2 linked regions of the Cupriavidus taiwanensis LMG 19424 genome follow. Each later gene encodes a partner of the first gene's protein in a complex. Links are inferred from orthologs where the notes say so. Each region holds a gene or a part of one and is shown on either strand. Other genes may lie near its edges. The genes, in order: dapF and RALTA_RS13135.

Region 1 (9,560 bases):
CTGGATGTGCCACAGGGCGTAACCGCCCTGCGCGAGGAGATCTTCGGGCCGGTGCTGCCGGTGGTGACCTACCGCACCCTCGACGAGGCGGTGGACTACATCAACGCGCGTCCGCGCCCGCTGGCGTTATACGTGTTCGAGCGCGACCGCGGCGCCATCGCCCATGTGATGCAGCAGACCGTCGCCGGCGGCGTCACGGTCAACGACACCCTGTTCCATATCGCCCAGGACGGCCTGCCGTTCGGCGGCGTCGGCGCCAGCGGCATGGGCGCGTACCATGGGCAGGCGGGCTTCGACACCTTTTCGAAGGTGAAGCCGGTGTTCCACCAGGCCAGCCTGAACGGCGCCGGACTGCTCAAGCCGCCTTACGGCAAGACCTTCGACACCATGCTGCGCCTGCTGCTGCGTTGAGCTCTGGCCTGCACAGGCCGCGCTTACGACACCAGCATCGGCCGCCCGAGCATGCGCGACAGCACTGCCTCCGGCGAATGCGTGTGGTCGGAAATCGCCTGCGGCGCCAGGTAGATGGTCTGCTCCATCATCGCGCGCCCGCGCATGGCCGCGTGCAGCAGCTGGTCGCTGAAGACGATCCAGGTTGCACCCGGCGGGAAGTGGAATTCCTGCTGCGGCACGTTGGCCTGGTAGTCCAGGTCGGCCTTGGCCAGGTCATGCAGCTGCAGCATGCGGTGGTCGTATTCCGAGCGGCGGCGCTTGGTGATATGCAGCAGCTTCATCAGCGCCGCCTGCCCCGGCCACATGCCGTGGGTCTTGGGCACGAACTTCTGCGCAAAGTCGCCGAACGGCTCGCCTACGCGCCACACGCGCGGCGCGGCCGGGTCGATATTGTGAAACACGCGCAACAGGCGCTTGCCCAGCATCGGGTTCGACGGGAAGGAATCGACGTGCAGGCGGGTGTCGTCCTTGCGCCAGCTGACCGGGCGCCCGGCGATCTCGCTGGGCCGCAGCGAGGTGCCGGCGCGGGTCATGTGCGGGATGTATTCCGGGAACAGCGTGCGGATCAGCGACTCGCTGCTGTCGGCGTAGCGGCGGATCAGCGTGTACAGGTCGGCCAGGTCCTGCGGGCTGCCCTGCGCGCCGCGCACCGCGGTGTCGTCGGCACGCAGGTTGATGTTCTTGGACTTGCCGTCGGAATAACGGGCGTCGAGGAAGCGCTCTTCACCCCGCTGGAACTGAAACTTCAGGTTGGGGAAGTACAGTACCGCGCCCTGCTCCAGTTCGCGGCGCAGCGTGGCGCGTTCTTCGGCGCTGACCTCGGGCGCCCACTCCGTATAGGGCTGCGGACGGATCAGGTCGAGCTGGCCGGCAGTTGACGGCCGGGCTGGGGGCGACGGGGCAAGGACAGGCGCTTCGGACATGGCATCCTCTGGGAACGGTTACCAGTGTTGAGGGTGGCCGCCGCAGCGGCGGCAGGCGAGTGGCGGAATTTTACTCCGTGCGCCGGCCGTGGCGCCTGCGTCACGCGTCAGCTGAACCTGGATCAAAGCCACGCAAAAAAACCCCGCGAGCCCTTGCGGGCCGGCGGGGCTTGTCGTCAGGATTGCCGACGCGAGCGCGGCGCTTACAGGCCGGCCGCGGCGCGCAGCGCAGCCGCCTTGTCGGTGGCTTCCCACGAGAATTCCGGCTCTTCGCGGCCGAAGTGGCCATAGGCCGCGGTCTTCTCGTAGATCGGCCGCAGCAGGTCCAGCATCTGCACGATGCCCTTCGGGCGCAGGTCGAAATGTTCCTGCACCAGTTCCGCGATCTTGGCGTCCGGAATCTTGCCGGTGCCTTCGGTATAGACCGTCACGTTGATCGGCCGCGCCACGCCGATGGCGTAGCTGACCTGCACCTGGCACTGCCGCGCCAGGCCCGCGGCCACCACGTTCTTGGCGACGTAGCGCGCGGCGTAGGCAGCCGAGCGGTCGACCTTGGACGGGTCCTTGCCCGAGAACGCGCCGCCGCCGTGCGGCGAGGCGCCGCCGTAGGTGTCGACAATGATCTTGCGCCCGGTCAGGCCGCAGTCGCCTTGCGGCCCGCCGATCACGAAGCGGCCGGTCGGGTTCACCAGGTACTTGGTTTCCTTGAGCATCTCTGCCGGCAGCACCGGCTTGATGATCTCCTCGATCACGGCCTCGCGGATCTGCGCCTGGGTGATGTCCGGCGCGTGCTGGGTCGACAGCACCACGGTATCCACGCTGTGCGGCTTGCCGTCGACATAGCGCACCGTGACCTGGGACTTGGCATCCGGGCGCAGCCACGGCAGGCGGCCGTCGCGGCGCAGCAGCGACTGGCGCTCGACCAGGCGGTGCGCGTAGTAGATCGGGAACGGCATCAGTTCCGGGGTCTCGTCGCAGGCGTAGCCGAACATCAGGCCCTGGTCGCCGGCGCCCTGGTTCAGGTAGTCGTCCGAGGCACGGTCGACGCCCTGGGCGATGTCGGGCGACTGCTTGTCATAGGCGACCAGCACCGCGCAGCCCTTGTAGTCGATGCCGTAATCGGTGTTGTCGTACCCGATGCGCTTGATGGTGTCGCGCGCGATCTGGATATAGTCGACGTTGGCGGTCGTGGTGATTTCCCCGGCCAGCACCACCAGACCGGTGTTGCAAAGCGTCTCGGCTGCCACACGCGCGTACTTGTCCTGCGCCAGGATGGCGTCCAGGACGGCGTCGGAAATCTGGTCGGCGACCTTGTCGGGATGGCCTTCGGAGACGGATTCCGAAGTAAAAAGGAAGTCGTTTGCCACGAACTTATTCTCCAGGTTGGCTATTGCGTGCCAGCCTGTTCGGTCCATGGCGGCGACGCTTTAGCGGTATTTCAGGCAGCCCGGTTAGAGCCGCATCGCCCCGCAAGTTGTCAGTTAACTCGGCGATACACGCTATTATACGCGCCTGCAGGCGTCGTTGCAGCGCCACAGGGGTGCGGTACGACACCTTGCCGGCATGCCGGACCCACGCCTGCCTGCCCGTCTGATCCCGGTCACAGTCCCGCGGCGGACTTGCCTGGACCCGTTTTCCACGCCTGATGACTTTTTTATTCTGGCTGATCTCCCGTTTCCCGCTGCGGCTGCTGCAGGCCGCGGGCGGCGCGCTGGGCCTGCTGATCGCACGGCTGCCGGGCCGCTATGGCCAGCGCCTGCGGGAGAATTTCCGCCTCGCCTTCCCCGACGCCACCGAGGCGATGATCGACGAGGCCGCCCGCTCGGCCGGGCGCATGATCATCGAGATGCCCTACTTCTGGAGCCGCCGCAGGATCGGCGCCAGGCTGTACGGCTTTGACGACCACCTGTGGCCTGAACTGGGCGCCCTGCAGGCGCGCGGCAAGGGCATCATCATCCTGACCCCGCACCTGGGCTGCTTTGAAGTGCTGCCCCAATCCCATGCCCTGCATCGCCCGGTGACGGCGCTGTTCAAGCCGCCGCACCAGCCGTGGCTGCGCGACTGGATCGAAAAAATGCGCACCCGGCCCAACATGCACATGGCGCCGGCCACGCCGCGCGGCGTGCGCATGCTGGTCAAGGCACTCAAGCGCGGCCAGGCGGTGGGCATCCTGCCCGACCAGGTGCCCAGCGGCGGCGAAGGCAACTGGGCGCCCTTCTTCGGCAAGCCCGCCTACACCATGGCGCTGGTGCACCGGCTGCAGCAACTGACCGGCGCGCCGGTGGTGGCGGTCTTTGCCGAGCGGCTGCCGCGCGGTGCCGGCTACCGCGGTCATCTGCGCGTGATCGAGGACGGCGGGATGCTGCCCGACGATCCCGCCGCCGCCGCCGCGGTCATCAACCGCACCATCGAAGAACTGGTGCGTCTGTGCCCGACGCAATACCTGTGGGGCTACAACCGCTACAAGCAACCCGCCGGAGCGGGCACCCCTGGCACCCCGGACACACCCGCTACCGAGGGCACGGATTCCGCGCCGGCGACTGACCGATCGATCTCATGAGCCGTGTGTTCACGTGGCTCGGCATCGGCCTGCTGACCGTGCTGGGCAAACTGCCCTATCCCTTCGTCGCGCGCTTCGGCGAGGCGCTCGGCAGCCTGCTGTACCGGATTCCGAGCGAGCGGCGCAAGGTGGTGCAGGCCAACCTGCGCCTGTGCTTTCCGGACCGGACCGAGGCCGAGATCGACGCGCTGTCGCGCCAGAGCTTCCGCCTGCTGTTCCGCAGCTTTGCCGAGCGCGGCATCTTCTGGACCGGCAGCGAGGCGCAGATGCGCCGCTGGGTGCAGATCGACGACCAGGCGGGGCTGGTGGCGCTGGACGGCACGCCGCACATCCTGGTGACGCTGCACCTGTCGGGCGTCGAAGCCGGCGCGATCCGGCTCACCATCCACCTGCGCGAGCATGTCGGCCGCTCCGGCGCCTCGCTCTATACGAAGCAGAAGAACGCGCTGTTCGACGGCTTCCTCAAGCAGGCGCGCGGGCGCTTCGGCGCCAACATGATCTCTCGCAACGACAGCGCGCGCGACATCCTGCGCTGCCTGAAGAAGGGCGAGGCGCTGCAGCTGATCGCCGACATGGACTTCGGTGAGCGCGATTCGGAATTCGTGCCGTTCTTCGGCGTGCAGGCGCTGACGCTGACCTCGGTATCGCGGCTGGCGCGCCTGACCGGCGCCAGAGTGGTGCCGATCTACACCGAGATGCTGCCCGACTACCAGGGCTACGTGCTGCGCGTGCTGCCGGCCTGGGAAGACTACCCCGGCGCCAGCGTCACCGACGACACGCGCCGCATGAACGCCTTTTTCGAGGATTGCATCCGCCCGCGGGTGCCCGAGTACTATTGGGTGCACAAGCGCTTCAAGCACCGCCTGCCGGGCGAGCCCGAGATTTACTGAGCGCTACTGAGCGCGCCGGCACAGCCGGCGCCGCGCCGCTACAATCGCCACCATGAAACTCAAGTTCACCAAGATGCATGGCGCGGGCAACGACTTTGTCGTGCTCGACGGCATCCACCAGCAGATCGACCTGACTCCGGCCCAGTGGCGCGCGCTGGCCAGCCGGCATTTCGGCGTGGGCGCGGACCAGATCCTGATCGTCGAGAAACCGACGCGCCCGGATGTCGATTTCCGCTACCGCATCGTCAATGCCGACGGCAGCGAGGTCGAGCACTGCGGCAATGGCGCGCGCTGCTTCGTGCGCTTCGTCACCGAGCAGGGCATGACCGACAAGCGTTCGGTGCGCGTCGAGGTGATGAACGGCGTGATCACGCTGACGCTACAGGACGATGGCCAGGTCACGGTCGACATGGGCGCGCCCGAGCTGGAACCGGCGCGCGTGCCGTTCCGTGCGCAGGGCCTGCCCACGCATGCCGAGGGCGCGGACGCGCTGTACGGCCTCGAAGTCAACGGCCGCACCGAATGGATCTCGGCGGTGTCGATGGGCAACCCGCATGCGGTGCAGGTGGTGGACGACGTCGAGAACTTCCCCGTGCTGCAGGACGGCCCGGTGATCGAACACCATCCGGCCTTCCCGAACCGCGTCAATGCCGGCTTCATGCAGGTGGTTGACCGCCACGCCATCCGGCTGCGCGTCTACGAGCGCGGCGCCGGCGAGACTTTGGCCTGCGGCACCGGTGCCTGCGCGGCCGTGGTCGCCGGCATCCGGCGCGGCCTGCTGGATTCGCCGGTGCGGGTCCACACCCATGGCGGCGAGCTGACCATTGCCTGGGACGGCGGCGCCGAACCGGTGCGCATGACCGGCCCGGCCACCACCGTGTTCGAAGGCAGCATTGACCTGGCGGCCCTGCCGGCCTGACCATAGGGGCTGCGCGCCCCTTGTTCCCTCCCCTGCAGCGCAGTCCCCGGGGCGCCCGATTCCCTGATCCCGCAGATCATCGCGAATGGAGCGCCTATGCCGCTGGACGATTTCCGCATCACCTCGGGCAAGCGATTCCGCCTTGCCGACTTCGACCCGGGCAGCAAGCCGCTGTCATGCGGCAAGAAAGAGGAAGACCTGGCCCGCATCATCGAGCTGAGCAACGCGCTCGACGCGCAGCAGGACATCTTCTATGCCGAGCACCGCCGCAAGCTGCTGGTGGTGCTGCAGGGCATGGACACCAGCGGCAAGGACGGCACCGTGCGCGGCGTGTTCCGCAGCTTCGATCCGCTGGGCATCCGCGTGGTGGGCTTCAAGGCGCCGTCGCCCGAGGAGCTGGCGCGGGATTTCCTGTGGCGCATCCACCTGCAGGTGCCGAAGTCGGGCGAGATCGTGGTGTTCAACCGCAGCCACTACGAAGATGTGCTGATCACGCGCGTGCACGACTGGATCGACGCCGCCGAATGCGAACGGCGCTACCGCCAGATCCGCGAATTCGAGTCGATGCTGACCGAGACCGGCACCACCATCATCAAGTGCTTCCTGCATATTTCGCGCGACGAACAAAAGTCGCGGCTCGAGGCGCGCCTGGCCGACCCGGAAAAACACTGGAAATTCGACACCCAGGACCTTGCAGAGCGCAAGCACTGGAAGGCCTACATGGACGCCTACGAGGCCGCCATCACGGCCACCAGCACGCCCGAGTGCCCCTGGTACGTGGTGCCGGCCGATTCCAAGACCCACCGCAACCTGATGGTGGCCGAGATCATGACCAAGGTCTTCGCGGACCTGAAGCCGGCTTATCCGCCGGCGCGTCCGGAACTGGCCGGGATCAAGGTCGACTGAGCCAGCGCGCGCCGGCGGCGCTCAGCCGCCGTTGCCGCGATGCACGTCGTGCGTGACGAAGGGCTGCTCGCGGCTGGGCATGGCCAGCCATTGCGGATGGCGCAGCGTCTGGCGGATATCCTCCAGCCCGCTGGTCCAGTGCTCGTGCATGGTCAGCGGGCCGAACTGGTAGTCCTTGGCCAGGTTCTCGAACGACTTGTCGCGGTAGATCAGCTGGATCACGTTGCGGCGCGCATCGCACGACTGCTCTGCCGCGCGGCGGTACCAGTCGTTGTCGCGCTTCGACTGCGGCACCAGCGCCATTACCTCGTTGAGCATGCGGCGCAGGTTCTGCTGCTCGCGCATGTAGTCGGTGATGGCCCGGGTGCGGCTGGAATACTGGATGTCCTTCTGGCGCTCGGCCACGTCGATCAGGTCGTGCGGCAGCTTGCCGCGCGCGCTCCACAGGTCGACCTGGAAGATCAGCGCGTCGCGCCGCGGCTGCGCGGTCAGCACCTCGGCCAGCGGCGTGTTCGAGACCAGCCCGCCGTCCCAGTAGTATTCGCCATCGATCTCCACCGCCGGAAAGCCCGGGGGCAGCGCGCCCGATGCCATGAAATGCTCGGCGCAGAGCTTGTCGCGGGTATTGTCGAAGTAGGCAAAGTTGCCGGTGCGCACATTGACCGCGCCCACCGAGACCCGCATCAGGTCGGGACGATGGTTGATCAGGTCGAAGTCGGCAAAGCGCTCCAGCGTGGCCTTCAGCGGCTTGGTGTCGTAGAAGCTGGCATGGGTCGGGTCCGAGTAGCGCGACATCAGCGCCGCCCAGCTGCGCGGCTGGAAGAAGCCGCGCTGGCCCTCCAGCATGGCGCGCGCCGCATGCAGTCCGTCGAACCAGATCCGCATCGGCTCGGGCCAGCTTGCCGCTTCATCGGCAAACCAGGTGTAGGACAGGCTGGGCAGCCACGGCTGCGCGCAGATGTGTTCCCAGAACGCCCGCAGCTGCTCCACCCTGCGACGCGGCGGATTGCCGGCGATGATGGCCGCGTTCAACGCACCGATCGAAATGCCGGCGACCCAGTTGGGGAAGATGCCGCCGTCGGCCAGCCCCTGGTACACGCCGGCCTGGTAGGCGCCCAGCGCGCCGCCGCCCTGCAGCACCAGTGCGCGCACGGCATACGCCTCGTGCGCGGGCCGGTCGGGGGCCTTGGCCGCCTTGCGCACCGGCTTGCGCGGCCGCACCTGGGCGCCGCGCTCGGCCAGCGACTCGCCGTTGCCGGCGGACTCCGCCGTCGGGGACGGCGTTGCCGCCTGCCGCACTGCCCGTTCCTGCCGCTCCTTTGCCGCCACGCCGCGCTCCCTCCCAGTCTGAAAGTCAGCCGTGTGCCTACCGGCCACGCCTCGGGCGCTGGCTGCCAGCGCCCGCCCTCTTCAACGGTTTCAGACGCCGTAGCGCTGACGATAGGCAGCCACGGCCTCGCGCGAAGCGCCCAGCGCCGGATCCTGCGAGGCATCGAGATAGGCCAGCAGGTCCTTCAGGCTGGCGATGGCGATCACCGGGATACCGAATTCGCGCTGCACGTCCTGCACCGCCGAATGAGTGCCGACCTGCTCGGCGGTGCCGCTCTTCTCCATGCGGTCCAGCGCGATCAGCACCGCGGCGGGCTCGGCGCCGGCGGCGCGGATCAGGTTCACCGATTCGCGCACCGAGGTGCCGGCGGAGATCACGTCGTCGACGATCACCACCTTGCCCTGCAGCTTGGCTCCGACCAGCGTGCCGCCTTCGCCGTGGTCCTTGGCTTCCTTGCGGTTGTACGCGAAGCCGACATCACGTCCCATGCCCGCCAGCGCCACCGCCGTGGCCGAAGCCAGCGTGATGCCCTTGTACGCCGGCCCGAACAGCACGTCGAACTGCACGCCCGAGGCCAGCAGGGTTTTCGCATAGAATTGCGCCACCTGGCCCAGCATCCCGCCCTGGTTGAACAGGCCGGCATTGAAGAAGTAAGGCGACTTGCGGCCGGCCTTGGTGACGAACTCGCCGAACGACAGCACGCCAGCGTCGAGCGCAAAGCGGATAAAGGTCTGGCTGAGGTCATTACCCGCGGTACCCGGGGCCGGAGTCTGCTGCGTCATCATTTCTCTCTGAATTCAAAATTTCCCCGAATGTTACGGATTATCAGCGCCAACCTCAACGGCATCCGCTCCGCTTCGAAGAAGGGCTTTTTCGACTGGATGGGCAAGCAGGACGCAGACATGGTCTGTGTGCAGGAACTGAAGGCGCAGGCCGCCGACATGACGGAAGCGTTCCTGGCGCCACACGGCTACCACGGCTTTTTCCATTACGCCGAGAAGAAGGGCTATAGCGGCGTGGGCCTTTACACGCGCCACAAGCCCGAGCGCGTCATCACAGGCTTCGGCAATGCCGAATTCGACAACGAGGGCCGCTATGTGGAAGTGCAGTACCCGCACCTGGCGGTGATTTCGGTGTACGTGCCGTCCGGGTCGAGCGGCGAGGAACGCCAGCTCGCCAAGTTCCGCTTTCTGGAAGCGTTCCTGCCGCACCTGCTGCAGCTCAAGGCCAGCGGGCGCGAGATCGTGCTGTGCGGCGACGTCAACATCGCCCATAAGGAAATCGATATCAAGAACTGGAAGGGCAACCTGAAGAACTCAGGCTTCCTGCCGGAAGAGCGCGCCTGGATCGGCGAGCTGTTCGACGTGCACGGCTATGTCGACGTGTTCCGCAAGCTGGACCCGCGGCCGGACCAGTACACCTGGTGGAGCAACCGCGGCCAGGCCTATGCGAAAAACGTGGGATGGCGGATCGACTACCACCTCGCCACGCCGAAGATCGCCGACACCGCGCAGTTGTGCTCGATCTACAAAGACGAGAAATTCAGCGACCACGCGCCGTTGTCGATCGATTATAACTT
Region 2 (9,592 bases), 2.7 Mb from region 1 along the record:
CATGGGCGAAGAGGTGGTCAGCAGCCTGACCCCGGGCCAGGCTCTGGTCGGCGTCGTCCAGCGCGAGCTGACCGCGGTGATCGGCGGCGCCGAGGCCGCCAGCGGCAACAATAAAGAGTCAGAGCTGAACCTGGCGGTGCAGCCGCCCGCCATCATCCTGATGGCCGGCCTGCAAGGCGCGGGCAAGACCACCACCGCCGGCAAGCTGGCCAAGTGGCTCAAGGAAAACAAAAAGAAGAAGGTGCTGACGGTCTCGTGCGACGTCTACCGCCCCGCCGCCATCGCCCAGCTCAAGACCGTGTCCGAGCAGGTCGGCGCCGAGTTCTTCCCGTCGCAGCCGGACCAGAAGCCGGTCGACATCGCCCGCGCGGCGGTGGACTGGGCGCGCAAGCATTACCACGACGTGCTGATCGTCGACACGGCCGGCCGGCTCGGTATCGACGAGGCGATGATGCAGGAAATCGCCGCGCTGCACGCCGAACTGAAGCCCGCCGAAACCCTGTTCGTGGTCGACGCCATGCTGGGCCAGGACGCCGTCAACACCGCCAAGGCCTTCAATGACACCCTGCCGCTGACCGGCGTGGTGCTGACCAAGCTGGACGGCGATGCGCGCGGCGGCGCGGCGCTGTCCGTGCGCCATATCACCGGCCGCCCGATCAAGTTCGTCGGCGTCGGCGAAAAGCTGGATGGCCTGGAACCGTTCTATCCGGACCGCATGGCCCAGCGCATCCTGGGCATGGGCGACATCCTCGCGCTGGTCGAGGAAGCCCAGCGCGGCGTGGACATGGCCGCGGCCGAGAAGCTGGCCAAGAAGATCAAGAAGACCGGCGACTTCGACCTGGAAGACTTCAAGGCGCAGATCGGCCAGATGAAGAAGATGGGCGGCCTGGGCAGCCTGGTCGACAAGCTGCCGGCGCAGTTCGCCCAGCAGGCGCAGGGCGCCAACATGGACCAGGCCGAGAAGCAGGTCGCGCGCATGGAAGGCATCATCAACAGCATGACCCCGGCCGAGCGCGCCAAGCCCGACCTGATCAAGGCCAGCCGCAAGCGCCGCATTGCCGCGGGCGCCGGCGTGCCGGTGCAGGAGGTCAACCGCCTGCTCAACCAGTTCGACCAGATGCAGTCCATGATGAAGAAGCTCAAGGGCGGCGGCATGATGAAGATGATGCGCCAGATGGGCGCGATGAAGGGCGGCATGAAGGGCCTCTTCAACCGCTGAAGCCCGCCGCCGCAAGCCGAACTGCCTCCCCGCAAAAGAACAGGAAAGACATCATGATGAGCGCCGAACAGGCCCGCGAGCTGTGGGCCAACTCCGAAGAAATCGTCTCCGCCGCGGAAGTCCAGGATTCGCTGGACCGGATGGCCGCGGACATCACCGCCAGGATGGGCAACGACTTCCCGCTGGTGCTGTCGGTGATGGGCGGCGCGGTGGTCTTCACCGGCATGCTGCTGCCCAAGCTGGCGTTCCCGCTGGAGTTCGACTACATCCACCTCTCGCGCTACAACAACAAGACCGTGGGCGGCGAGATGCAATGGCGCGTGGCCCCGCGCGAATCGGTCAAGGACCGCGTGGTGCTGGTGCTGGACGACATCCTCGATGAAGGCGAGACCATGGCCGCAATCCGCCAGCGCATCATGGACATGGGCGCGCGGGAATTCCACGCGGCGGTGCTGTGCGAGAAGACGCTGAGCAAGCCCAAGCCCATGCACCCGGATTTCTGCGGCTTTGCGGTGCCGGATCGCTATGTGTTCGGTTGCGGGATGGATGCCAAGGGATACTGGCGGAACCTGGATTCGATCCGGGCGCTGGTTTGAGCCGTCTGCAAGACTGACGGTTTTCTCCCTTCCCCGCCGCGGGAGAAGGGAGAAAACAGGTCAAGCCTGGTGCGTCCCCAGAATCGGCCACAGCGAAGCCAGCAGCAGCACCGCCATCCCGATATTGAACGCCCGCAGCACCTTCGGCCGCGCCAGCCAGCGCCGCAGCGCCGAGCCGCACAACGCCCACATCGCCACGCTGGGCAGGTTCACCACGCCGAAGATCCCGGACAGCAGCAGCACGTTGAGCCACAGGTTGCCGTGCAGCACGTAGGTGCTGCACGCGCCCACCGCCATCACCCACGCCTTGGGATTGACCCACTGGAACGCCGCGGCGGCCCAGAAGCCCATCGGCCGCGCCACCTGCTGGTCCTGCACGCCGCCGGCCGTGGCCAGCTTCCACGCCAGCCAGACCAGGTAGACCGTCGCCACCACGCGCAGTACCTGCCAGGTCCACGGGAATGCGTGGAACAGCGACCCCAGGCCCAGCCCCACCAGCCCCACCATCAGCGCGAAGCCGATGCTGACGCCGAGCAGGTGCGGCACCGTGCGCAGGAAACCAAAGTTCACGCCCGAGGCGAGCAGCATCGTGTTGTTCGGGCCGGGGGTGATCGACGACACCAGGGCAAAGCCGGCAAAGGCGGCAAAGACACCGGTGCCGGCGGCGAGTTGGGACACTTCCATGACTGACTCCAGCGGCGTTCATGTGCTTTCGGGAAATCAGTCTACGGCCACTTAACGGTACAGTACCGGTACACTTTGAGGGAAATGCGCCGATACAGGTCCGCTCACCGCAGCGCGTGCCAGGCGACGCCCATCGCCAGCAGCCAGAGGACAACTCCGGTCAGGCGCTCGACCCACCGCACCGACCGCCCGAAGCGCGCCGCCATCGCCGGATGACCGATGCCGTAGGCCACCAGCAGGTCCCAGCCCAGCACCACGGCAAACATCCAGACCCCGTAGGCCAGTTGCACCGCCGCCGGCGTGCGGCTGGCGGCCAGGACGGAGAACAGGCTGGCGTAGAACAGCCCGTTCTTCGGGTTCAGCACGGCAGACAGGAAGCCGCTGGCCATCTGGGCCAGCCAGGCCGCGGGCGCGGGCCTCGCAGCAGCATCGGCCGCAGGCATCGACAGTTCGCCCGAGGCGTTCAGCAGGCGCCAGCCCAGCCACGCCAGGTAGGCACAGCCGGCCCACTGCAGCGCCGCGAACAGTTGCGGCGAGTCCCGCATCGCGGCGAAGCCGGCCAGCGCGAGGCCGATAAAAACGCCATTGCCCAGCGCGATGCCCAGGCAGACGGCGCTGGCGCGCCGCGGCCCGTGCAGCAGCGCGCTGCGCACCACCAGGAAAAAATCCGGCCCCGGGCTGAGCAGCGCCAGCGCATGCGCGCCGGCCACCATGGCGAATTGCTGCCATGGCAACGCCCCGGGGGCAAGATCGAACGCGATGTCCATGCCGACCCTCCGTGAAGAGTCCGCAGTGTCGTGCGCGCGGCAGGGGCAGGTCTTGAAGAAAGTTGCGGTGTGGCGCCAGGACCGGCGCCTCAGGCGGCGCGCTGGTATCGGCGCGGTGTCATGGCCACGCGCTGCTTGAAGGCGCGCTGGAAGTGGCTCTGGTCGGCAAAGCCCAGCGCCAGGGCGACCTCGGCCAGCGCCGCACCTTGCCGCAGCAGGCGGCGCCCATGCTGGATGCGCAGGTCGAGCTGGTAGGCGTGCGGCGTCATGCCGGTTTCGGCGCGGAAGGCGCGGACCAGATGGTAGCGGCTCAGGCCGCAGGCGCGCGCCAGCTCGGCCAGCGGCAGACGCTCGGCATGGCGCTCGCGCAGCAGTTTGCACAACTTCGCCACGCGGGCGGAGACGGCAGCGGGCACCGGCAGTGTACGGGTGACTGCGCCCGTGTCGATGGCGGCATGCAGGTCGCCGACGAAGGCCACCAGCGCGGCCTCTTTCTCGACGCTGTCGGCGGGCGAGAACAGCGTGCGGTTCAGCGCGCAGACCAGCCGGTAGACGTGCGCGGACGCCATCACGCGTGCGGGCAGCCAGGCAGCCCCTGCGGCGCTGTCCTCCTCCAGCACGCCCGCCACCCAGGCGGGGTCGAAATGCAGCATCTGGTAGCTCCAGCGCCCGTCGGGCACCGGGTTGCAGGCATGGACCTGGTGCGCCGGGATCACCACCACCGCGCCCGGCCCGAGCACGGCGGTGTCCTCGCCGCAGGCAAAGCGGCTGGCGCCGCTGTCCACGGCGCCGACCGACAGGGTGGCATGGGTATGCGGCAGGTAGCTGGCGCTGCTCTGGGTGGCTCGCCGGCTTTCTGCGAACGGCAGAGCGGGATCCGCCCACCAGCAGCTGGCGGCCGGTGCGGCCGCGGGGCGGCTCACGCCGCGCTGCGGTACGGCCGTTCGCGCAGCCATTTGGTGGCGATCCACTTTTCGCCGGCGGCCACTGGCAGGCCGGCGTGCAGGGTGCGGTCGTCCAGCGTGCCGTCGGGCAGCAGGTAGCTGAAGTAGACCGCGTTGCCCTTGACCGGCGCCACCTCCAGGCCGACGCGCGGGAACGCGGTGGCGCCGCCCGCCTCGGGCGTGTTCAGGTAGATCACCAGGGTGGCGATGCGCTGGCCGCCGACGGACAGCTGCCGCGCTTCGCCGGGGCGCTGCGGGTTGAAGTAGTCGAAGTGCGGCTGGTACTCGCCGCCCGGCTTGTAGTTGAGGATCTGCAGCCCTTCGCCGTGGTCGGCCGGCACCCCGGTGACCGCGGCGATGCGGGCCTCGATGCGCGCGATCAGGGCGTGCTCGGCCACCTGGAACATCGCCCCCATGCTGGTGCGGGCATCGATCAGGTTCTCGTCGCCGGTGTCGGGATTGACCACCGGCGAGCGCGCCAGCCGGCCGCGCGACAGCGCCACCAGCGCGTCGCACTCGTCGTCGCTCAGCAGCTGCTGGAACAGCTGCACCTGCGGCGACGCCAGCCGGAACAGGATGGGCACCCGGCGGTCGCCGCCATCGGCGGCGTAGACGGTGGGTGCGCCGGCCATCGCGGTTTCAGCCTGCGCCGGCTGTGCCGGCGCGGCGCCGGCGGAGTCCTGGGCAAACGCCGCGGCCACGGCACGGCGCGCGAAGGCATCGTCGTAGCCCGAGCGCAGCATCGACAGCACCAGCGCATCGGCGGTGAAGCCCTGGGCGATATGCCGGGCCAGCCATTGTTCGAGTTCGGGCGAGGATTCGGTGTAGCCGGTCTTGCCGCCGGCAACGGATGCTTCGCGGATCATGACGGATTGGCTGCGACGCGCTGCGACGAGAACGGGTTGCGGGCCGGCGGCTCGGCCACCGGCGCGCGCGGGCGCGACGGCGCGATCTCGGCATCGCCGGCCACGGTGACGGTGGCTTCGGAATACTGCCAGCGCTTCCACGCCGCCAGCACTGCGTTGGGGTATTCCGGGCGGCCGCGGCTGCCGTTGTAGCGGCCCAGCGCCAGGTACAGGTCGCCCTGCTCGCGGTCCAGGTAATAGCGCAGGATGGTGCAGCCGTAGCGCAGGTTGCTCTGCAGGTGGAACAGCTTGCGTGCATCGCTGTCGCCGATGGTTCGTACCCAGAACGGCATCACCTGCATCAACCCGCGCGCGCCGGCCGAACTGATGGCGTACTTGCGGAAGTTGCTTTCGACCTGGATCAGGCCCAGCACCAGAGCGGGCTCCAGGCCGGCGCGCTTGGCTTCGTAGTAGGCCACCTCGATCAGCTCGACCCGCACCTGCGGCTCGGGAATGCGCGCGGCCAGCCGCGCCGACATCTCGCCCAGCCACTTCAGGTAGGCCAGGCGCTCGCCGCCGGAGGCGAACACCGGCCGCAGCGGCCGGTCGTCGGCAATGGCCGCGGCCAGCGCGCCGCGCACGGAGTCGGCCAGGTCTTCTTCCTTCTGCGCGCCGGCATGCGCCCCCGTGGCAACCAGGGCCAGCAGCGAGACCAGCAGCGCGCCCGCCAGGCGGCGGGCCGCGGCGGCGGCAGTCGGGCCGCGGAGGGCGCGCATGGGGCTCAGTTCGCCAGCAGGCTGCGCACGTGGCCGACCACTTCGGCCACGCTGACGGCGGTGGCCTGCGCGTCGCGCCGGCCCTGGTACTCGACCTTGCCTTCCTTCAGGCCGCGGTCGCCCACCACCACGCGGTGCGGCACGCCGATCAGTTCCCAGTCGGCGAACATCACGCCCGGGCGCTCGCCGCGGTCGTCGAGGATCACGTCGACGCCGGCCGCCAGCAGCTCGGCGTGGATGCGGTCGGCCTCGGCCTTGACGGCCTCGGAGCGGTCATAGCCCACCGGGCAGATCACCACCGCGAACGGGGCGATCGCGGCCGGCCAGATGATGCCGCGCTCGTCGAAGTTCTGCTCGATCGCCGCGCCCAGGATGCGGGTGATGCCGATGCCATAGCAACCCATCTGCATCGGCTGGGTCTTGCCGTTCTCGTCGAGGAAGGTGGCGTTCATCGATTCCGAGTAGCGCGTGCCCAGCATGAACACGTGGCCCACCTCGATGCCGCGGCAGATCTCCAGCGTGCCCTGGCCGTCCGGCGAGGCGTCGCCCGCCACCACGTTGCGCAGGTCGGCCACGATCGGCTCGGGCAGGTCGCGGCCCCAGTTGACGCCGGTGTAGTGGTAGTCGCGGTAGTTGGCGCCGCAGACAAAATCGCTCATGTTGGCGACCGTGCGGTCGGCCACCACCTTGACCGGCTTCTTCATGTCGATCGGGCCCAGGTAGCCGGGCGGCGAGCCGAAGGCTTCGACGATCTCGTTTTCGGTGGCGAAGCGGAACTCGGCCAGTCCCGGCACCTTGGAGGCCTTGACCTCGTTCAGCTCGTGGTCGGCGCGGATCAGCAGCAGCCAGATCTGGGGCCCGGCGTCGCTGTCCGTGGCCAGCACGATCGACTTGACGTTGGTTTCCAGCGGGATGTTCAGGAATTCGGCGACCTGCTCGCACTTGACCTTCTCCGGGGTGAAGGTCTTGACCAGGTCTTGCGTGGGCGCGGCGCGCTCGGCCACCAGCGGCAGCGCCTCGGCGGCCTCCATGTTGGCGGCGTAGGCCGAGGTCGGGCAGTAGACGATGGCGTCTTCGCCGGTTTCTGCGATGACGTGGAACTCATGCGAGCCCGAGCCGCCGATGGCGCCGTTGTCGGCGGCCACGGCGCGGAATTCCAGCCCGAAGCGGCGGAAGATGCGCACGTAGGCGTCGTACATGTTCTCGTACGATTTGCGCAGGCCGTCGGTGTCGCGGTCGAAGGAATAAGCGTCCTTCATGGTGAACTCGCGACCGCGCATGATGCCGAAGCGCGGCCGGCGCTCGTCGCGGAACTTGGTCTGGATCTGGTAGAAATTGACCGGCAGCTGCTTGTAGCTGCGGATTTCCGAGCGGGCGATATCGGTCACCACTTCTTCGGAGGTGGGCTGCACCGCGAAGTCGCGCTCATGGCGGTCCTTCAGGCGCAGCAGCTCGGGGCCCATCTTGTCCCAGCGGCCGGTTTCCTGCCACAGCTCGGCCGGCTGGATCACCGGCATCGACAGTTCCACCGCACCGGCCCGGTTCATTTCCTCGCGGACGATGTTCTCCACCTTGCGGATTACGCGCAGCCCGATCGGCATGTAGTTGTAGATGCCGGCACCCAGCTTCTTGATCATGCCGGCGCGCATCATCAGCTTGTGCGAAACGATTTCCGCGTCGGCGGGCGCTTCCTTGAGGGTGGAAATGAAGAATTGCGAGGCTTTCATCCGTAATTTCTCTCTGGGCCGCCAAGGTGGAAAAATCCGTCCCGGCACAATCCGGGGGGCCGGCGGCGCTGATTTATGCGCACGCGCCTGAAACTGCCCTTCCGCTCGGGGAAAACCACCATCCCCCGGTCCGGGCCAGGCTGCGCGCTTCCTTTATAATCAGCGTAATTCTAAAGGATTCGAGGTGCAGTCATGCTCGATCGTGAAGGCTTTCGCCCGAACGTCGGCATCATCCTCCTCAACGCAAGAAACGAGGTTTTCTGGGGCAAGCGAATCGGCGAACACTCCTGGCAGTTCCCGCAAGGCGGCATCAAGTACGGCGAAACGCCGGAACAGGCCATGTACCGCGAACTGCATGAGGAAATCGGCCTGCTTCCGGAGCACGTCAGGATTGTCGGTCGCACGCGCGACTGGCTGCGTTACGAGGTGCCGGACAAGTTCATCCGCCGCGAGATCCGCGGCCACTACAAGGGCCAGAAACAAATCTGGTTCCTGCTGCGCATGGCCGGCAGGGACTGCGACATCCACCTGCGCGCCACCGAGCACCCGGAGTTCGATGCCTGGCGCTGGAGCCATTACTGGGTGCCGCTCGAGGCCGTGATCGAATTCAAGCGCGATGTCTACCAGATGGCGCTGACGGAACTGTCACGCTTCCTGAACCGGCATCCGCGCGTGCCGCTCAGCCCGTATGGCACGCATGGCGCCCATGGTGCCCACGGCGTGCACGGGCGCCACGGCGGCCCGCGCGGCCAGGCACTGAGCCGCGCCCAGGCGGCGCAGCAGGCCGATGCCGATGGCAATGCCGAGGTCCCGGGCGCGGCCGACTACGTTTCGCCGGCGACGCCGGTATCCACTACACGGAGCACTGATGACTAGTTTGACCGGCGTGGGCCGCCGCGGCGGCCTGAGCGCGGCCGGATTGCTGCTTGCCGCGGCCAGCCTGGCCCTGGCCGGCTGCAAGACCACCGGCAAGGAGATGGCGGAGGAAGAGAGCACCTGGAACAACCCGTTCGCGCCCAAGACCTTCGAGGAAGCCAAGGCCATGCTGCCGCCATTGCCGCAGGAGGCCAACCTGATCCCGTTCTCGGTGTCGGGCACCGGCACGCTGTCGTTCGCGGTGGACAGCAAGTCGATCTCGGTGGGCAAGGACAACGTGGTGCGCTATACCGTGGTCACCACCAGCCAGAGCGGCGCGCGCAACGTGACCTTCGAAGGCATGCGCTGCGACGCGTTCGAGCGCAAGCTGTATGCAACCCTGCCCCCGGGCGCCACCGAGTGGGTGCCCAACAGCAGCGACTACGGCGAGACCTGGCACCGCATGCAGACCGGGGTGCGCAACGCCTACGCCGCCACGCTGGCGATCGATTTCTTCTGCGAAGGCCGCACCGTGGCCGGCAAGCCCGCGGACATGGTGCTCGAGCTGCAATCGCGCGCGCCGCACAAGCGCTGACGCAACCGGTGCAGGCATAAAAAAACGGCGGGACCGCCAGGCAGTCCCGCCGTTTTTCTTTCCATCGCTCAGACCAGCACCAGGTTGTCGCGATGGATCAGTTCGGGCTCGTTCAGGTGCCCGAGCACCGATTCGATCTCGGACGACGGCTTGCGCGCGATCAGCCGCGACTCGGCGCTGGAATAGTTGGTGATGCCGCGCGCCACCTCCTTGCCTTGCGCATCGACACAGGCGATCACTTCGCCGCGGGCGAATTCGCCCTGCACTTCGACCACGCCGATCGGCAGCAGCGACTTGCCGCCGCTGGTCAGCTTCTCGACCGCGCCGCCGTCGATCACGACGCGGCCGCGCAGCTGCAGGTGGTCGGCCATCCACTGCTTGCGCGCGGTCAGCCGGCCGGTCGGCGCCAGCAGCTGGGTGCCGATCGCCTCGCCGGCGGCCAGGCGCTCCAGCACGTTGGCCTCGCGGCCCGAGGCGATGGTGGTATGCGCGCCGGACTTGGCCGCGCGCTTGGCCGCCAGGATCTTGGTCAGCATGCCGCCGCGGCCGATCGACGTGCCGGCGCCGCCGGCCATGGCTTCCAG

What was found.
Region 2: the proteins of dapF (region 1) and RALTA_RS13135 are in contact, whole or in part, in a solved structure (PDB 5YGU), measured with the Escherichia coli proteins. The link is inferred for Cupriavidus taiwanensis LMG 19424 from one-to-one orthologs.

What each region holds. Positions count from the first base shown.
Region 1 is NC_010528.1:163,076-172,635, reverse strand. What follows is about bases 3,947-6,811. They hold dapF (diaminopimelate epimerase), read left to right. Parts: upstream 3,947-4,878; coding sequence 4,879-5,745; downstream 5,746-6,811. Other genes in these bases: RALTA_RS00835 (patatin-like phospholipase family protein), read right to left, coding at 6,673-6,811; RALTA_RS00840 (polyphosphate kinase 2 family protein), read left to right, coding at 5,842-6,651; RALTA_RS00850 (lipid A biosynthesis lauroyl acyltransferase), read left to right, coding at 3,947-4,826. Outside these bases: RALTA_RS00870 (coniferyl aldehyde dehydrogenase), read left to right, coding at 1-411; RALTA_RS00865 (Kdo hydroxylase family protein), read right to left, coding at 435-1,376; metK (methionine adenosyltransferase), read right to left, coding at 1,580-2,743; RALTA_RS00855 (lysophospholipid acyltransferase family protein), read left to right, coding at 3,022-3,936; more of RALTA_RS00850, read left to right, coding at 3,933-3,946; more of RALTA_RS00835, read right to left, coding at 6,812-7,980; pyrE (orotate phosphoribosyltransferase), read right to left, coding at 8,071-8,763; RALTA_RS00825 (exodeoxyribonuclease III), read left to right, coding at 8,794-9,560. UniProt on the Escherichia coli protein: Involved in the succinylase branch of the L-lysine biosynthesis and in the biosynthesis of the pentapeptide incorporated in the peptidoglycan moiety. Catalyzes the stereoinversion of LL-2,6-diaminopimelate (L,L-DAP) to meso-diaminopimelate (meso-DAP).
Region 2 is NC_010528.1:2,850,732-2,860,323, forward strand. Bases 6,696-9,592 are described here. They hold RALTA_RS13135 (RNA pyrophosphohydrolase), read left to right. Parts: upstream 6,696-7,750; coding sequence 7,751-8,434; downstream 8,435-9,592. Other genes in these bases: RALTA_RS13130 (proline--tRNA ligase), read right to left, coding at 6,696-7,558; RALTA_RS13140 (CNP1-like family protein), read left to right, coding at 8,427-9,008; proB (glutamate 5-kinase), read right to left, coding at 9,077-9,592. In the rest of the region: ffh (signal recognition particle protein), read left to right, coding at 1-1,219; RALTA_RS13100 (hypoxanthine-guanine phosphoribosyltransferase), read left to right, coding at 1,273-1,815; RALTA_RS13105 (LysE family translocator), read right to left, coding at 1,876-2,499; RALTA_RS13110 (LysE family translocator), read right to left, coding at 2,604-3,266; RALTA_RS13115 (AraC family transcriptional regulator), read right to left, coding at 3,356-4,189; RALTA_RS13120 (2OG-Fe(II) oxygenase), read right to left, coding at 4,186-5,076; RALTA_RS13125 (lytic transglycosylase domain-containing protein), read right to left, coding at 5,073-5,831; more of RALTA_RS13130, read right to left, coding at 5,837-6,695. UniProt on the Escherichia coli protein: Master regulator of 5'-end-dependent mRNA decay.